DNA from 3 places in the Janthinobacterium sp. EB271-G4-3-2 genome. Region 1 is predicted to be linked to each of the others. Evidence: predicted binding sites of a transcription regulator. Region 1 holds the regulator's gene; each other region holds the start of a gene.
What was found. The regulator LexA, encoded in region 1, represses DNA repair genes until DNA is damaged. The targets are predictions, from matches to a motif close to ACTGTATNNNNATACAGT.

Region 1 (4,332 bases):
ATGATGCGATGGTCATAGCGATAGAAATCCTCCGCATGCATGAAGTCGGCGATGCGGTCATACGCGGCATTGTCGCGCAGCAGACCACCGATGACGGATTGTTCTGCTTCGATCGAATGCGGCGGAATACGGAGGGAATCCAGTTGCGGATCAGAGGGGGCGTTCATGGCGCGAATTATACCCGCTTCGGCGTGCTGGCAAAAATAAAGGGCTGAAATTGAGCGAAAAAAAGGCCACAAAAAAGCCGGGCGAACCCGGCTTTTCATAGTGCGGCAATGCTTGCGGGCCAGGCCCGCAGACAATTACGCGTTCGCGTCTGGAACGACAGCGATAACAACTTCCACGACCACGTCGGTGTGCAGAGCAACCGAAACGTTGTGCTCGCCAACGATCTTCAGCGGGCCGGTAGGCATGCGGATTTGTGCTTTTTCAACAGCAAAACCTTGCTTGGTCAGCGCTTCAGCGATGTCGAAGTTGGTGACGGAACCGAACAGACGGCCATCAACACCAGCTTTTTGAGCAACTTGAACGGTCAGGCCGCTCAGTTTTTCGCCCTGGGCTTGCGATGCGGCCAGTTTGGCGGCAGCAGCTTTTTCCAGTTCGGCGCGCTTGACTTCGAATTCAGCCACAGCGGTTGCCGTGGCACGACGTGCCAGGCGTTGTGGGATCAGGAAGTTACGTGCGTAACCGTCTTTGACTTTGACGACTTCGCCGAGGTTACCGACGTTAACAACTTTTTCTAACAGAATGATTTGCATAGTTCTTCTCCAGGAATATCTGACCGATTAAGCGTGGTGCAGATCGGTGTATGGCAGCAGCGCGAGGAAGCGAGCGCGCTTGATTGCGGTGTCAACTTGGCGCTGGTAGTGCGCTTTGGTACCGGTCAGGCGTGCTGGCATGATCTTGCCGTTTTCTTGGACGAAGTCTTTCAGCGTGTCGACGTCTTTATAGTCGACTTGCTCAACGTGAGCTGCGGTGAAGCGGCAGAACTTCTTGCGTTTGAACAACGGGTTTTGCTGTTTGCGTTTTTCTTTAAGCTTGAGCTTATTTTTGTCGAACTTTTTACCGAATGCCATGTCAGGCTCCTGTATCTAAAATGCGCTAGTCAGAATTGACTGCACTAAAATCAATGATGTGAAACACCAAACTCTTGCTGTTGCGGCTCTTCCTGGCCAGGAAACCCGTGAACTGATACACCCCGCCCAAGCTTGCCTGACTGAACCTGCCTGAGATTTCGCCAGCGGCTAGCGCGGCAACATCAAACTCGGTCAAACGGGCAATCCCTGCTTCCATCTGCTGCGAACTGTGTTGCAATACTGCATTCACAATCGGCAGCCCTGCCGGGGTATAGCGCAATATTTCGCGCTCGGCAATGATGGCGGTGACTTGTAGCTGGTTCAGCGCACGATCCTGGTCAAGAATTAAGCTGCTGCTGCGGCTGGAGCGGCTGCTGGTGCTTCGGTGCGGTGGCTTTTGGCCGCGTCTTCGCGTTGTACCGATTTCATCATCGGCGAAGGAGCTGTTTCAGCTTTCTTCATTTTAACGGTCAGGTGACGCAACACGGCATCATTGAATTTGAATGCTGTTTCCAACTCGACCAGGGTCTCGTTGTCGCATTCGATGTTCAGGCAGATGTAGTGTGCTTTAGGCAGCTTTTGGATCGAGTAAGCCATTTGACGGCGGCCCCAATCTTCCACGCGGTGAACCGAACCGCCGCGGGTGGTTACGCTGGCTTTGTAGCGTTCGATCATCGCGGGCACTTGCTCGCTTTGGTCCGGATGGACGATAAAGACTATTTCATAATGACGCATGCAAACTCCTTCAGGTCGGATTGATAATCGCCCACCCCGGCGTCAAGACGGGTGTGGGAAGGTCAGCCGAAGATTATAACCGCCTTTTGCAAACGTTTCAATCATTGCTTGCGCCGGCGCCCGAAAAGCCCGCGCGCCACCGTGCTTTCCGCCCGTGGACAAGTATTTCTTGCGAAATTCGCCTAAAACACGGAAATCCCCTTGCATAGTGGGCGATACTGTACAAAAATACAGACTGTTCATATAGACAGCATTTTAGTATGCACCCACCGCTCATGATCAAGCTGACAGCACGACAAGAACAAATCCTGAACCTGATCAAGGACGCGATTGAAAACACGGGCTTTCCTCCTACCCGTGCCGAAATCGCCAATGAACTGGGTTTCAAATCGGCCAATGCGGCCGAAGAGCATTTGCAGGCCCTGGCCCGCAAGGGCGCGATCGAGATTTCGCCCGGCACCTCGCGCGGCATCCGCCTGATCGGCGCGGCGGCAGAAGCACCGCCATCGAAAGTGCCGGCGGCGCTGCTGATGTCGCTGCCCCTGATCGGCCGCGTGGCTGCCGGTTCGCCCATCCTGGCCCAGGAAAACCTGGAAGCGAGCTACAACGTGGACCCGGCCCTGTTCTCGGCCAAACCCGACTTCCTGCTGAAGGTGCGCGGCTGGTCCATGCGCGACGCCGGCATCATGGATGGCGACTTGCTGGCCGTCAAAAAGGTCGACAGCGCCAAGAATGGCCAGATCGTCGTCGCCCGCATCGGCGACGAAGTCACCGTCAAGCGCTACAAGAAGACGGGCTCCGTCATCGAACTGCTGCCGGAAAACCCGGACTTCAAGGTGATCACCGTGTCGCCGGAAGACGAGTTTGCCCTGGAAGGTTTGGCCGTGGGGCTGATGCGCAGCTGGCATTGATTGAGCGCGCCCTCATAAACCTACTGCGCAGCCCACTCTCGGGCATCCGTTGCTCGCTAGCTGGGCGCCCCCGTACAATGTACAGCTCCGCTACTCAACCCGATATTGGGCTTGCTCGCTACGGTTTCTGAAGGCACGAAGACATTACCATTGAACGGCGAAAAACAAAGGGCCGCAACAGCATGACTGTTGCGACCCTTTTCATTTATCCGGCTACTTATACATCGAGTGCGAGTGCCTGGCGGAAATCCTCAAGCAGATCCACCTCATCCTCGATACCGACGGAGACGCGGATCAGCGATTCGGCGATGCCCATGCTGGCGCGCCGCTCGGCACCCATCTCATAGAAAATCGTGTGGGCGACGGGAATGACGAGGGTGCGCGTGTCGCCGAGGTTGCTCGCGGGAATGGCCAGGTTCAAACGATTGAGGAAATCGAAGCAGTCGATGCCATCCTTCAGCTCAAAGCTGAACAAGGAACCATAGCTGCGGAACAAGTCCGTCGCCAGCGCGTGCTGCGGGTGCGACGCCAGGCCCGGGTAATGCACGGCCGCCACTCTCGGGTCGGCCTGCAGCATGGTGGCCAGCGCCAAAGCGTTCGAGCAGGTGCGGTCCATGCGCAAAGCCATGGTTTCCGCGCCGACAGCGATATGGTGCGCCGCTTCCGGCCCCAGCGAAGCGCCGAAGTCGCGCAAGGCCTTGGCGCGGATTTGCGCGATGCCCCACTGGGCCGGCGCCGCCTTCTTGTAATTTTCAAAGATGTTCGGATACTGCGTCCAGTCGAACACGCCCGTGTCCGTCAAGCTGCCGCCCAGGGCATTGCCGTGGCCGCCGATGGATTTCGTCAAGGCATTGACCACCAGGCCCGCGCCCACGGCTTTGGGGCGGAACAGATATGGCGTCGTCATCGTGTTGTCGACGATGTACAAAATGCCCTTTTCGCGGCACAAGTCGCCGATTTTTTTCAGGTCGGCGATTTGCGTGCGCGGATTGGCGATGGTTTCCACGAACACGATGCGCGTGGCCGGCGTAATGGCGGCCGCCACGTTGGCGACGTCCGTGGCGTCGACGAACGACACGGCCATGCCCTGCCCCGTCACCGTTTGCCACAGGCTGTTGGTGTTGCCAAACAAAAAGGCCGACGACACGACATGGTCACCCGCGCGCAGCAGCGATTGCACGACGGCGCCGATGGCGCCCATGCCGGTGGCGAAGCACAAGGTCGCCACGCCGTCTTCCATCTTGTTGATCTTGTCTTCCAGCGCGGAAACGGTCGGGTTGCCCTGGCGACCGTAGCGGAAACCCGCTTCCTTGCCCTGGAACACGGACGCGAGCTGGCGCGCATCGGCGTAACCGAAAGCAACGGAAGTATGCACGGGCTTGTGCAGCGAGCCGTGTTCGATCCCCTTGCGGCGGTCGTTGTGCAGGATGGTGGTGGTGAAGCCGTAGTTTTTTTTGGTGGTCATGGTGGAAGTTCCAAATACTCGTCTTGCCGCTTAACCCAAGGCAAGTGCCGGGGTCAGACCCAGCGGATCTGACCCCGAAAAAAAAGCCCGGCAATAGCCGGGCCTAGAATCAAGCCTCGGTAGTAGCGAGGTTCAGGTTCAGCTG
Region 2 (4,332 bases), on a different contig from region 1:
CTGTTTGCCGGCCGCGATGTGGCGGCGCACGTCGTCCGCTTCCAGGGTGTGGCGCACGTAGCGCACGGTGGCCTTGCTTTCGCCCGTGGCGCGCAATTCCGTATCCATGTCGACCGTGAAGCCGGCAGGCGCATCGTCGGCCTGCAGCCATTCCGTCATCACCGCCACGGGCGAGCGCTGCACGCGCAGGCTTTCCAGCGGCAGTTTGTCGACGGCTTTCAACAGCAGCTTGATGACTTCATCGGCTTTCGCCGGGCTGGCGGCATCGACCACCAGCCAGCCATTGACGGGGTCGATCCACGTCCAGACGTTGCTGCGGATGCTGAAGGCGCGCGGCAGCAGTTCGTCGGCCACGCGTTCCTTCAATTCCTTCATGGCTTTCTTGCCTGGGGCAAAGCCTTGCGCTTCTTCCATCTCGGCGGCGCGGGCCTTGGCGACCTGGTTGATGACGGTCGCCGGCAGCAGTTTCTTTTCCGTGCCCAGCAAGATCAGCATCTGTTTGTTGACCACGTGGACCAGGCCGCCGTTCGGGCGTGGCGTATCCCAGCCCTGGCGCATCAGATCCATGCTGGTCGCCGGCGTAAATTTGTTCGAGGACAGCGCCTCTTCCAGTTGTTCTGGCGTGTAAGCCCACGGTGCGGGCAGGCGGTAAATCTGAAGATTCTTGAACCACATAGTTTTTGTCTTCCGTTTGTTTCAGTAGTGCCAGGGGAACGCCATTCTACACTTTCGACACGGGAATGCCGTCAAAAGCGCGGACTGGCGCGGTGTTGTTGCTGCGTGGGGAATACCGCTACAGGGCGGGAAACAGCTCCGCCTGGGCCGGCGCCTGCCGCGTCACGAGGGCCGGGTCGGACAAGGTCGAGATGCGCACGCCCAGCAGGCGGATTTTCTTGTCAAACGGCACGCGCCGCAGGCAGTCGCGGCTGGCGCGCAGGATGGCGGCGGCATCCGCCGTGGCACTGGGCAGGGTGATGTCGCGCGTGACGGTGCTGAAATCCTCGAAACGCAGCTTGATGCCCACCGTGCGCCCCGCCAGCGACTGTTTATCGAGGTCGCCCGCCACGCGCGTGCACAGGCTTTCCAGCTTTTCCGACAGGGTGGCGCGGTCGCGCACCACCTGCAAGTCGCGCTCGAACGTCGTTTCGCGGCTGACGGACTTGGTTTCCCGGCTCGTCTGCACGGGCCGCTCGTCGATGCCCAGCGCCGCCTGGCGCAGCCAGCCCGTGTACAGGTCGCCGAACTGCGTGCGCAGCATGGCCATGTCGGCCCGGGCCAGCTCGCCGATGGTGAAAATACCTAGCGCTTCCAGCTTGGCCGTCGCTTTCGGACCGATGCCATTGATCTTTTTCGCCGGCAAGGGCCACACGCGCGTTTCAATATCCTCCGGGTTCAGGATGGTCAGGCCGTCCGGTTTTTCCAGGTCGGAACAGATTTTCGCCAGCAATTTGTTGGGTGCCAGGCCGATCGAGCACGACAGGCCCGTCGCTTCGAACATGGCCGCCTTCAGGCGCGCCGCCATGGCCGGCGCCTGCTCGCCGTATTCGGTGAGATCGACATAGATTTCATCGATGCCCACGTTCTGGATGATGGGGCACAACTGGGCCACGGCCTGCTTGAAGCGGGCCGAATACTCGCGGTAGGCTTCGAAATCGGCCGGCAGCAGGATGCTGTCGGGCGCCAGCTTGGCCGCCTTCATGATGCCCATGGCGGAAAACACGCCGAACACGCGCGCCGCATAGGTCGACGTGGTAACGACGCCGCGCCCAACGTAGTCGCGCATGCGCGCAAACTGCCGCGTGCCGTCTTCCTGCAGCACGGGCTGCTGCAAGCGTCCGCCGCCGATGACGACGGCTTCGCCACGCAGTTCCGGATATTTCAACAGTTCCACGGAGGCAAAGAAGGCGTCCATGTCCAGATGGGCTATCCAGCGGCGCGCGGTGGGTGGCTCGGGAACGGGGGAGGCAGATGTGGTCAAGGACACCTCGCGGCGGGATACTGTAATTATATACAGTATCGCTGGAAATGCCCATGGATGCAAGTTGAAACGCACGCGCAAGGCGGTTGCTTTTCCCAATAGCAAGATTACAATCCTGACACAACTATTCAAAGGAGTCGCCTTGTCTATCGCCCATCACGCTGCGCGCCGCCGGTCCGCCTGGTTATCCATCCTGCCGGTCCTGCTGCTGTCCTCGCTGGCGCCATCCGCGCTGGCCGCCGACGCCGCCACTGTCGCTACCGCCACCGCACCTGTCGCCGCCAAGACGGCCTGGCAGGAAACGCGCCACGGCACGGTCGTCACGGACGACTACCGCTGGCTGCAAAAGAAGACCGATCCTGCCGTGATCGACTATCTGAATGCGGAAAATGCCTACACGGCCGCCGTCACGGCCCCGATCCAGCCGCTGGCCGACAAGGTGACGGCGGAAGTGAAGGGGCGCATGCAGGAAGTGGACTTGTCCGTGCCTGCGCGCCAGGGCAATTTCTACTATTACACGCGCACGGAAGCGGGCAAGCAATACCCGATTCACTGCCGCCGTCCTGTCGGCAAGAACGGCGCCTACGATGCGCAAGCGGTTGAAGAAATCCTGCTGGACCAGAATCAATTGGCAGAAGGCCACAAATTCTTTGCCGTACGCGCGTTTGCCATCAGTCCGAATGAACAGTTGCTGGCCTACACCACCGACACGACGGGTTTTCGCCAGTACGAACTGCATGTCAAGGATTTGAAGACGGGCAAGCTGCTCACGGACACCATGCCGCGCGTGACCTCGCTGGCCTGGGCGGCCAATAACGCCACCCTGATGCTGACGCAGGAAGACGCCACCACCAAGCGCGCGGACCGCTTGTTCCGCCTGCCTCTGGGCGGCACCTTGCAGCAGGTCTACCACGAGCCAGTGGAACAGTTCGCCATCGGCGTGAGCCGCACGCGCGACCATCGCTACTTCGTGCTCACTGCGCGCAGCACGGATACGAGCGAAGTGCTGCTGCTGCCAACGAGCAAGCCGGAAGGCAGTTTCCAGTCCGTGCTGAAACGGGAAAAAGGCCACCGCTACGGCATCGAGCACCGCGACGGCCAGCTGTATATTCTGACCAACAAGGAGGCGAAGAATTTCCGCGTCGTCAGCGCGCCGGTGACCGCCCCGCAGCCGAAGAACTGGAAGAGCGTCGTGCCGCACAACAAGGATGCCGTGATCCAGTCCATCGACGTCTTCCAGGGCTACCTGGTGGTGATGGAAAAGGCCCGTGCCCTGAACCGCGCGCGCATCCATGATTTCGCGCGGCATAACTGGAAGACGGTGCAGTTCGACGATCCCGTCTACCTGGCCACGGCGGCCGGTACGCCGGAGTTTTCCGCCACACAATTTCGCATGTCCTACCAGTCGCCCGTCACGCCGCCCACCGTCATCGACGTCGGCATGCAAGACGGCAAGCGCACGGTGCTCAAGCAGCAGGAAATCGTCGGCGGTTTTGACGGCAGCCGCTACACCACGCAGCGTCTGTGGGTGACAGCGCGCGATGGCGTGCAAGTGCCGCTGTGGGTCGTCTACAAGAAGGGCGTCAAGCTCGACGGTTCCGCGCCGCTGCTGCTGTACTCGTATGGCTCGTACGGCATTTCCACGGAAGCCAGTTTTGCCATCAGCCGCATCAGCCTGCTGGAACGGGGCGTCATCTATGCGCAAGCGCATATCCGCGGCGGCACGGACATGGGCGAAGCGTGGCATGAAGACGGCATGCTGATGAAGAAGAAAAACACCTTCAATGACTTCATCGACAGCGCCGACTACCTGGTGCGCGAAAAATGGACCAGCCCGAACCGCCTGATCATCCAGGGCGGCAGCGCCGGCGGCCTCTTGATGGGCGCCGTCGTCAACATGCGCCCCGAGCTGTTCCACGCCGTGCACGCGGCCGTGCCCTTCGTCGACGTGATGAACACCATGATGGACGCCAGCCTGCCGCTGACCACGGGCGAATACCTGGAATGGGGCGACCCGAACCAGAAGGCGGCCTACGACTACATGCTCAGCTACTCGCCCTACGACAACATTGCGCGCAAGAATTACCCGGCCATGCTGGTGACGACGGGCCTGAACGACAGCCAGGTCATGTACTGGGAACCGGCGAAATACGTGGCCAAGCTGCGCGCGTATAAGACGGACGGCAATCCCCTGCTGCTGAAAACGAATATGGGCGCCGGCCACGGCGGCGCTTCGGGCCGCTATAACGCCATCGCCGAGAATGCGTTCAATATGGCGTGGATGCTGTCGCAGTGGGGTATTACAGAGTAAAGTAAAAAAAGCGCTTGCAGAAGGATTTTGTCCGTCCTATAAT
Region 3 (4,332 bases), on a different contig from region 1:
CCCATCAACATATTGAAGCGCAAGGCCGAAGCCATGTGATCGACTTCACCGAGCGTGACGGGCAGCAAACGGCGCGTGTCCGGATTCATCGTCGTTTCCCACAGCTGCTCGGCGTTCATCTCGCCCAGGCCCTTGAAGCGCGAGATCGACCAGGCGCCCTGTTTCACGCCTTCCTTGCGCAGCTTGTCTTCGATGGCCACCAGTTCGCCGTCGTCGAGCGCATAGATTTTCTGGATCGGCTTCTTGCCGCGCGCGGGCGCGTCGACCCGGTACAAAGGCGGGCGGGCGATGCAGATGTGGCCCTTGTTGATCAGGGCGGGGAAGTGCTTGAAGAACAAGGTCAGCAGCAGTACCTGGATGTGCGAGCCGTCCACGTCCGCATCGGACAGGATGCAGATCTTGCCGTAGCGCAGGCCCGACAGGTCGGGTGTATCGCCCACGTTGTGCGGATCGACGCCGATGGCCACCGCGATATCGTGGATCTCGTTATTGGCGAACAGGCGGTCGCGGTCCGTCTCCCACGAGTTCAGCACCTTGCCGCGCAGGGGCAGGATCGCCTGGAACTCCTTGTCGCGGCCCATCTTGGCCGAACCGCCCGCCGAGTCGCCCTCGACGAGGAACAGTTCATTGCGCGCGATGTCCGACGATTCGCAGTCGGTCAGCTTGCCGGGCAGGACGGCGACGCCCGAGGATTTTTTCTTTTCCACTTTTTGCAGCGAGCGCTGGCGCGACTGCGCCTGCTTGATCACGAGTTCGGCCAGCTTCTTGCCATAGTCGACGTGCTGGTTCAGCCACAGTTCCAGCGGCGGCTTGGTGAAGGTCGACACGAGGCGCACGGCGTCGCGCGAGTTCAGGCGTTCCTTGATCTGGCCCTGGAATTGCGGGTCCAGCACCTTGGCCGACAGCACGAACGAGGCGCGCGCAAATACGTCTTCCGGCAGCAGCTTCACGCCTTTCGGCAGCAGCGAGTGCATTTCGACGAAGTTTTTCACGGCGCCGAACAGGCCGTCGCGCAAGCCCGATTCGTGCGTGCCGCCATTCGAGGTGGGGATCAGGTTGACATACGATTCGCGCACAATGGCGCCTTCTTCCGTCCAGGCCACCACCCACGCCGCGCCTTCGCCTTCGGCAAAGCCTTCCGAGTCCGGGCCCGCATACTGCGCGCCTTCGAACAGGGGAATCAGGGTTTCGCCATTCGATACCTGCGCCAGCGTTTCGGTCAGGTAGCCGCGCAAGCCTTCCGCGTACTGCCACGTTTGCGTGTCGCCCGTTTTCGCGTTGGTCAGGGTGACGGTGACGCCCGGCAGCAGCACGGCTTTCGAGCGCAGCAGGCGCTGCAGCTCCGTTTGCGAGATGTTCGGCGAATCAAAATATTTTGCATCGGGCCAGGCCGTGACGCGCGTGCCGGACTTCTTGCCATCGCGCGGGGCGGGGCGGGAATTCAATGGCTCGATCACGTCGCCATTCGCAAACACCATGTGATGCAGGCCGTTGCCGTCGCTTTCCTTGCGCCAGACAGTGATTTCCAGGCGCGTCGACAGCGCATTGGTGACGGATACGCCGACGCCGTGCAGACCGCCCGAGAACGCGTAGGCGCCGCCCGAACCCTTGTCGAACTTGCCGCCCGCGTGCAGCCGGGTAAACACGATTTCCACCGTCGGCACGCCTTCTTCCGGGTGCAGGCCGACGGGAATGCCGCGGCCATTGTCTTCGACGGTGATGCTGCCATCCGTGTTTTGCGTGACGGCGATATGCGTGCAATGACCGCCCAGCGCCTCGTCGGAGGCATTGTCGATCACTTCCTGAATGATGTGCAGCGGATTTTCAGTGCGGGTGTACATCCCCGGGCGCTGCTTGACGGGTTCCAGTCCTTTCAGGACACGGATGGATGATTCGCTGTAGTCGGATGCTGGTTTTTTAGTGGCCATACGTGTTCAAGCTAAGTAAAGACAGTGGTTGGAACGCCAGGCCAGGGCACTGCGGGCGCAATGACAGCGGCGGCGATAACTGTATGAATATACAGTATATCCCGTCCAGCGTCACTGGGGGAGGGCAGTGCGGCAGGCAAGGCGTCCTTGTGCGGACGCTCGCGCATTCTATCTTGTCCCGCGAGCAATAGCGCTACTCCAGGGCAACAACAGTGCGCCTCAGGCGTGGTTTTGCGCCAATTCTGATGGATTTTATGCGGCAAAGCCGCCGTTTTTACATCTTGTTTACAGCTGCCTCCCCAGTCTTTACGAATTTTTTAGACCCTTTTGGCTAATCTGCTCATTATCAAAACAAACCTGAATGAGGGTGGGAATGGATCTCGTGTATCTCGGCTTGATTGCCGTGTTTTTCGTCCTGGCGGCCGGCTTTGCCGTCGCCTGCGACAAATTAGGGAGCGTCAAATGAACGCGTTTTATGTGCTGGGCGCCGTCGTCTCGGCTGGTTTGCTCGTGTACCTGCTGGTGGCGCTGCTGAAGGCGGAGGAACTGTGATGACGACGCAATCGATACTGTTATTGGTGGCTTTCCTGGCCGTGCTGCTGGCCGCCGGCTATCCGCTGGGCCTGTACATGGCCAAGGTGGCCGGCGATGCGCCCGTGCGCGGCCTGGGCTGGCTGCAAAAGCTGGAAAACCTGCTGTACCGCTGGTCCGGCCTGCCCGCCGACAAGGCCATGGGCTGGAAAAGCTATGCCATCGCCCTGATCGTCTTCAATACCGTGGGCGCCGTCTTCGTCTACGGCCTGCAGCGCCTGCAGGGCTTCCTGCCCTTGAATCCCCAGGGCCTGGGCGCCGTCAGCCCCGATTCCTCGTTCAATACCACCGTCAGCTTCGTCGCCAATACCAACTGGCAGGGCTACGGCGGCGAACAGACCATGAGCTACCTGACCCAGATGCTGGGCATGGCATGCCAGAACTTCTTTTCGGCCGCCACCGGCATCGCCGTCATCTTCGCGCTGGTGCGCGGCTTCGCCTCGCGCTCGGGCAAATCGATCGGCAATTTCTGGGTCGACCTGGTGCGTTCCACCCTGTATATCCTGCTGCCGCTGTCGCTGGCCCTGTCCGTCGTCTTCATGGGCGAAGGCATGATCCAGAATTTTTCCGCCTACAAGGAAGTGACCCTGCTCGACCACGTGGCGTATGAAACGCCGAAAACGACGGCCGACGGCCAGCCCGTGCTGGACGCCGCCGGCAAACCCGTGATGGAAGCGCAAGTGGCGGCCACGCAGACGATCGCCATGGGCCCCGTCGCGTCGCAGGAATCGATCAAGCTGCTGGGCACGAATGGCGGCGGCTTCTTCAACGCCAATTCCTCGCACCCGTATGAAAACCCGACCGTCCTGTCGAACTTCCTGCAGATGCTGGCCATCTTCCTCATTCCCGCCGGCCTGTGCTTCACCTTCGGCCGCATGGTGGGCGACCTGCGCCAGGGCTGGGCCGTGCTGGCCGCGATGTCCCTGATCTTCGTCGTCATGACGGCCGGCGTGATGAGCGCCGAGCAGCAAGCCAATCCATCCTTGCAAGCGCTGGGCGTGGACCAGCAGGCCAGCAGCCTGCAATCGGGCGGCAATATGGAAGGCAAGGAAACGCGCTTCGGCATCAGCTCCTCGACCCTGTTCGCGGCGGTGACGACGGCCGCATCGTGCGGCGCCGTCAATTCCATGCACGACTCCTACATGCCCCTGGGCGGCATGGTGCCGCTGCTGCTGATGCAGTTCGGCGAAGTGATTTTCGGCGGCGTGGGCACGGGCCTGTACGGCATGCTGATGTTCGCCATCCTGGCCGTCTTCATTGCCGGCCTGATGATAGGCCGCACGCCTGAATACCTGGGCAAGAAAATCCAGGCTTATGAAATGAAGATGGTGTCGCTGGCCATCCTGATCACGCCAGCCCTGGTCTTGACGGGCACGGCGATCGCCGTGATGGTCGAACCGGGCAAGATCGGCGTGGCCAACCCGGGCGCGCACGGCTTCTCCGAGATCCTGTACGCGTTCACATCGGCCGCCAACAACAACGGCAGCGCGTTTGCCGGCCTGTCCGCCAACACGCCGTTCTATAACGTGATGCTGGCGATCGCCATGTGGTTCGGCCGCTTCGGCGTGATCGTGCCCGTGCTGGCGGTGGCCGGTTCGCTGGCGGGCAAGCAGCGCCTGTCGGCCAATGCCGGCACCATGCCCACGCACGGCCCCATGTTCATCGGCTTGCTGATCGGTGTCGTCGTGCTCGTCGGTGTATTGAATTACGTTCCCGCGCTGGCCCTGGGCCCGATCGTCGAACACCTGCAACTTTTCATCAAATAAGAGGCTACCATGTCACGCACAAGCCTGACTTTGTTCGATTCCGCACT

Region 2: a site for LexA is predicted at 1,998-2,015, ahead of dinB (DNA polymerase IV). Genes of this name have one in related genera too.
Region 3: a site for LexA is predicted at 2,007-2,024, ahead of IGS55_RS25745 (DNA topoisomerase IV subunit B). Genes of this name have one in related genera too.

What each region holds. Positions count from the first base shown of each region.
Region 1 is NZ_JACYMG010000003.1:105,587-109,918, forward strand. Features, by position in the region: gene IGS55_RS08305 (replicative DNA helicase) at 1-167, opposite strand, end outside; gene rplI (50S ribosomal protein L9) at 303-758, opposite strand; gene rpsR (30S ribosomal protein S18) at 786-1,076, opposite strand; gene priB (primosomal replication protein N) at 1,102-1,401, opposite strand; gene rpsF (30S ribosomal protein S6) at 1,422-1,811, opposite strand; gene lexA (transcriptional repressor LexA) at 2,087-2,722, shown strand; gene IGS55_RS08335 (cystathionine gamma-synthase family protein) at 2,940-4,187, opposite strand; gene purF (amidophosphoribosyltransferase) at 4,297-4,332, opposite strand, start outside.
Region 2 is NZ_JACYMG010000012.1:126,049-130,380, reverse strand. Features, by position in the region: gene IGS55_RS22515 (recombination-associated protein RdgC) at 1-675, opposite strand, end outside; gene dinB (DNA polymerase IV) at 794-1,978, opposite strand; gene IGS55_RS22505 (S9 family peptidase) at 2,121-4,289, shown strand.
Region 3 is NZ_JACYMG010000016.1:90,593-94,924, reverse strand. Features, by position in the region: gene IGS55_RS25745 (DNA topoisomerase IV subunit B) at 1-1,928, opposite strand, end outside; gene kdpF (K(+)-transporting ATPase subunit F) at 2,391-2,480, shown strand; gene kdpA (potassium-transporting ATPase subunit KdpA) at 2,480-4,285, shown strand; gene kdpB (potassium-transporting ATPase subunit KdpB) at 4,295-4,332, shown strand, end outside.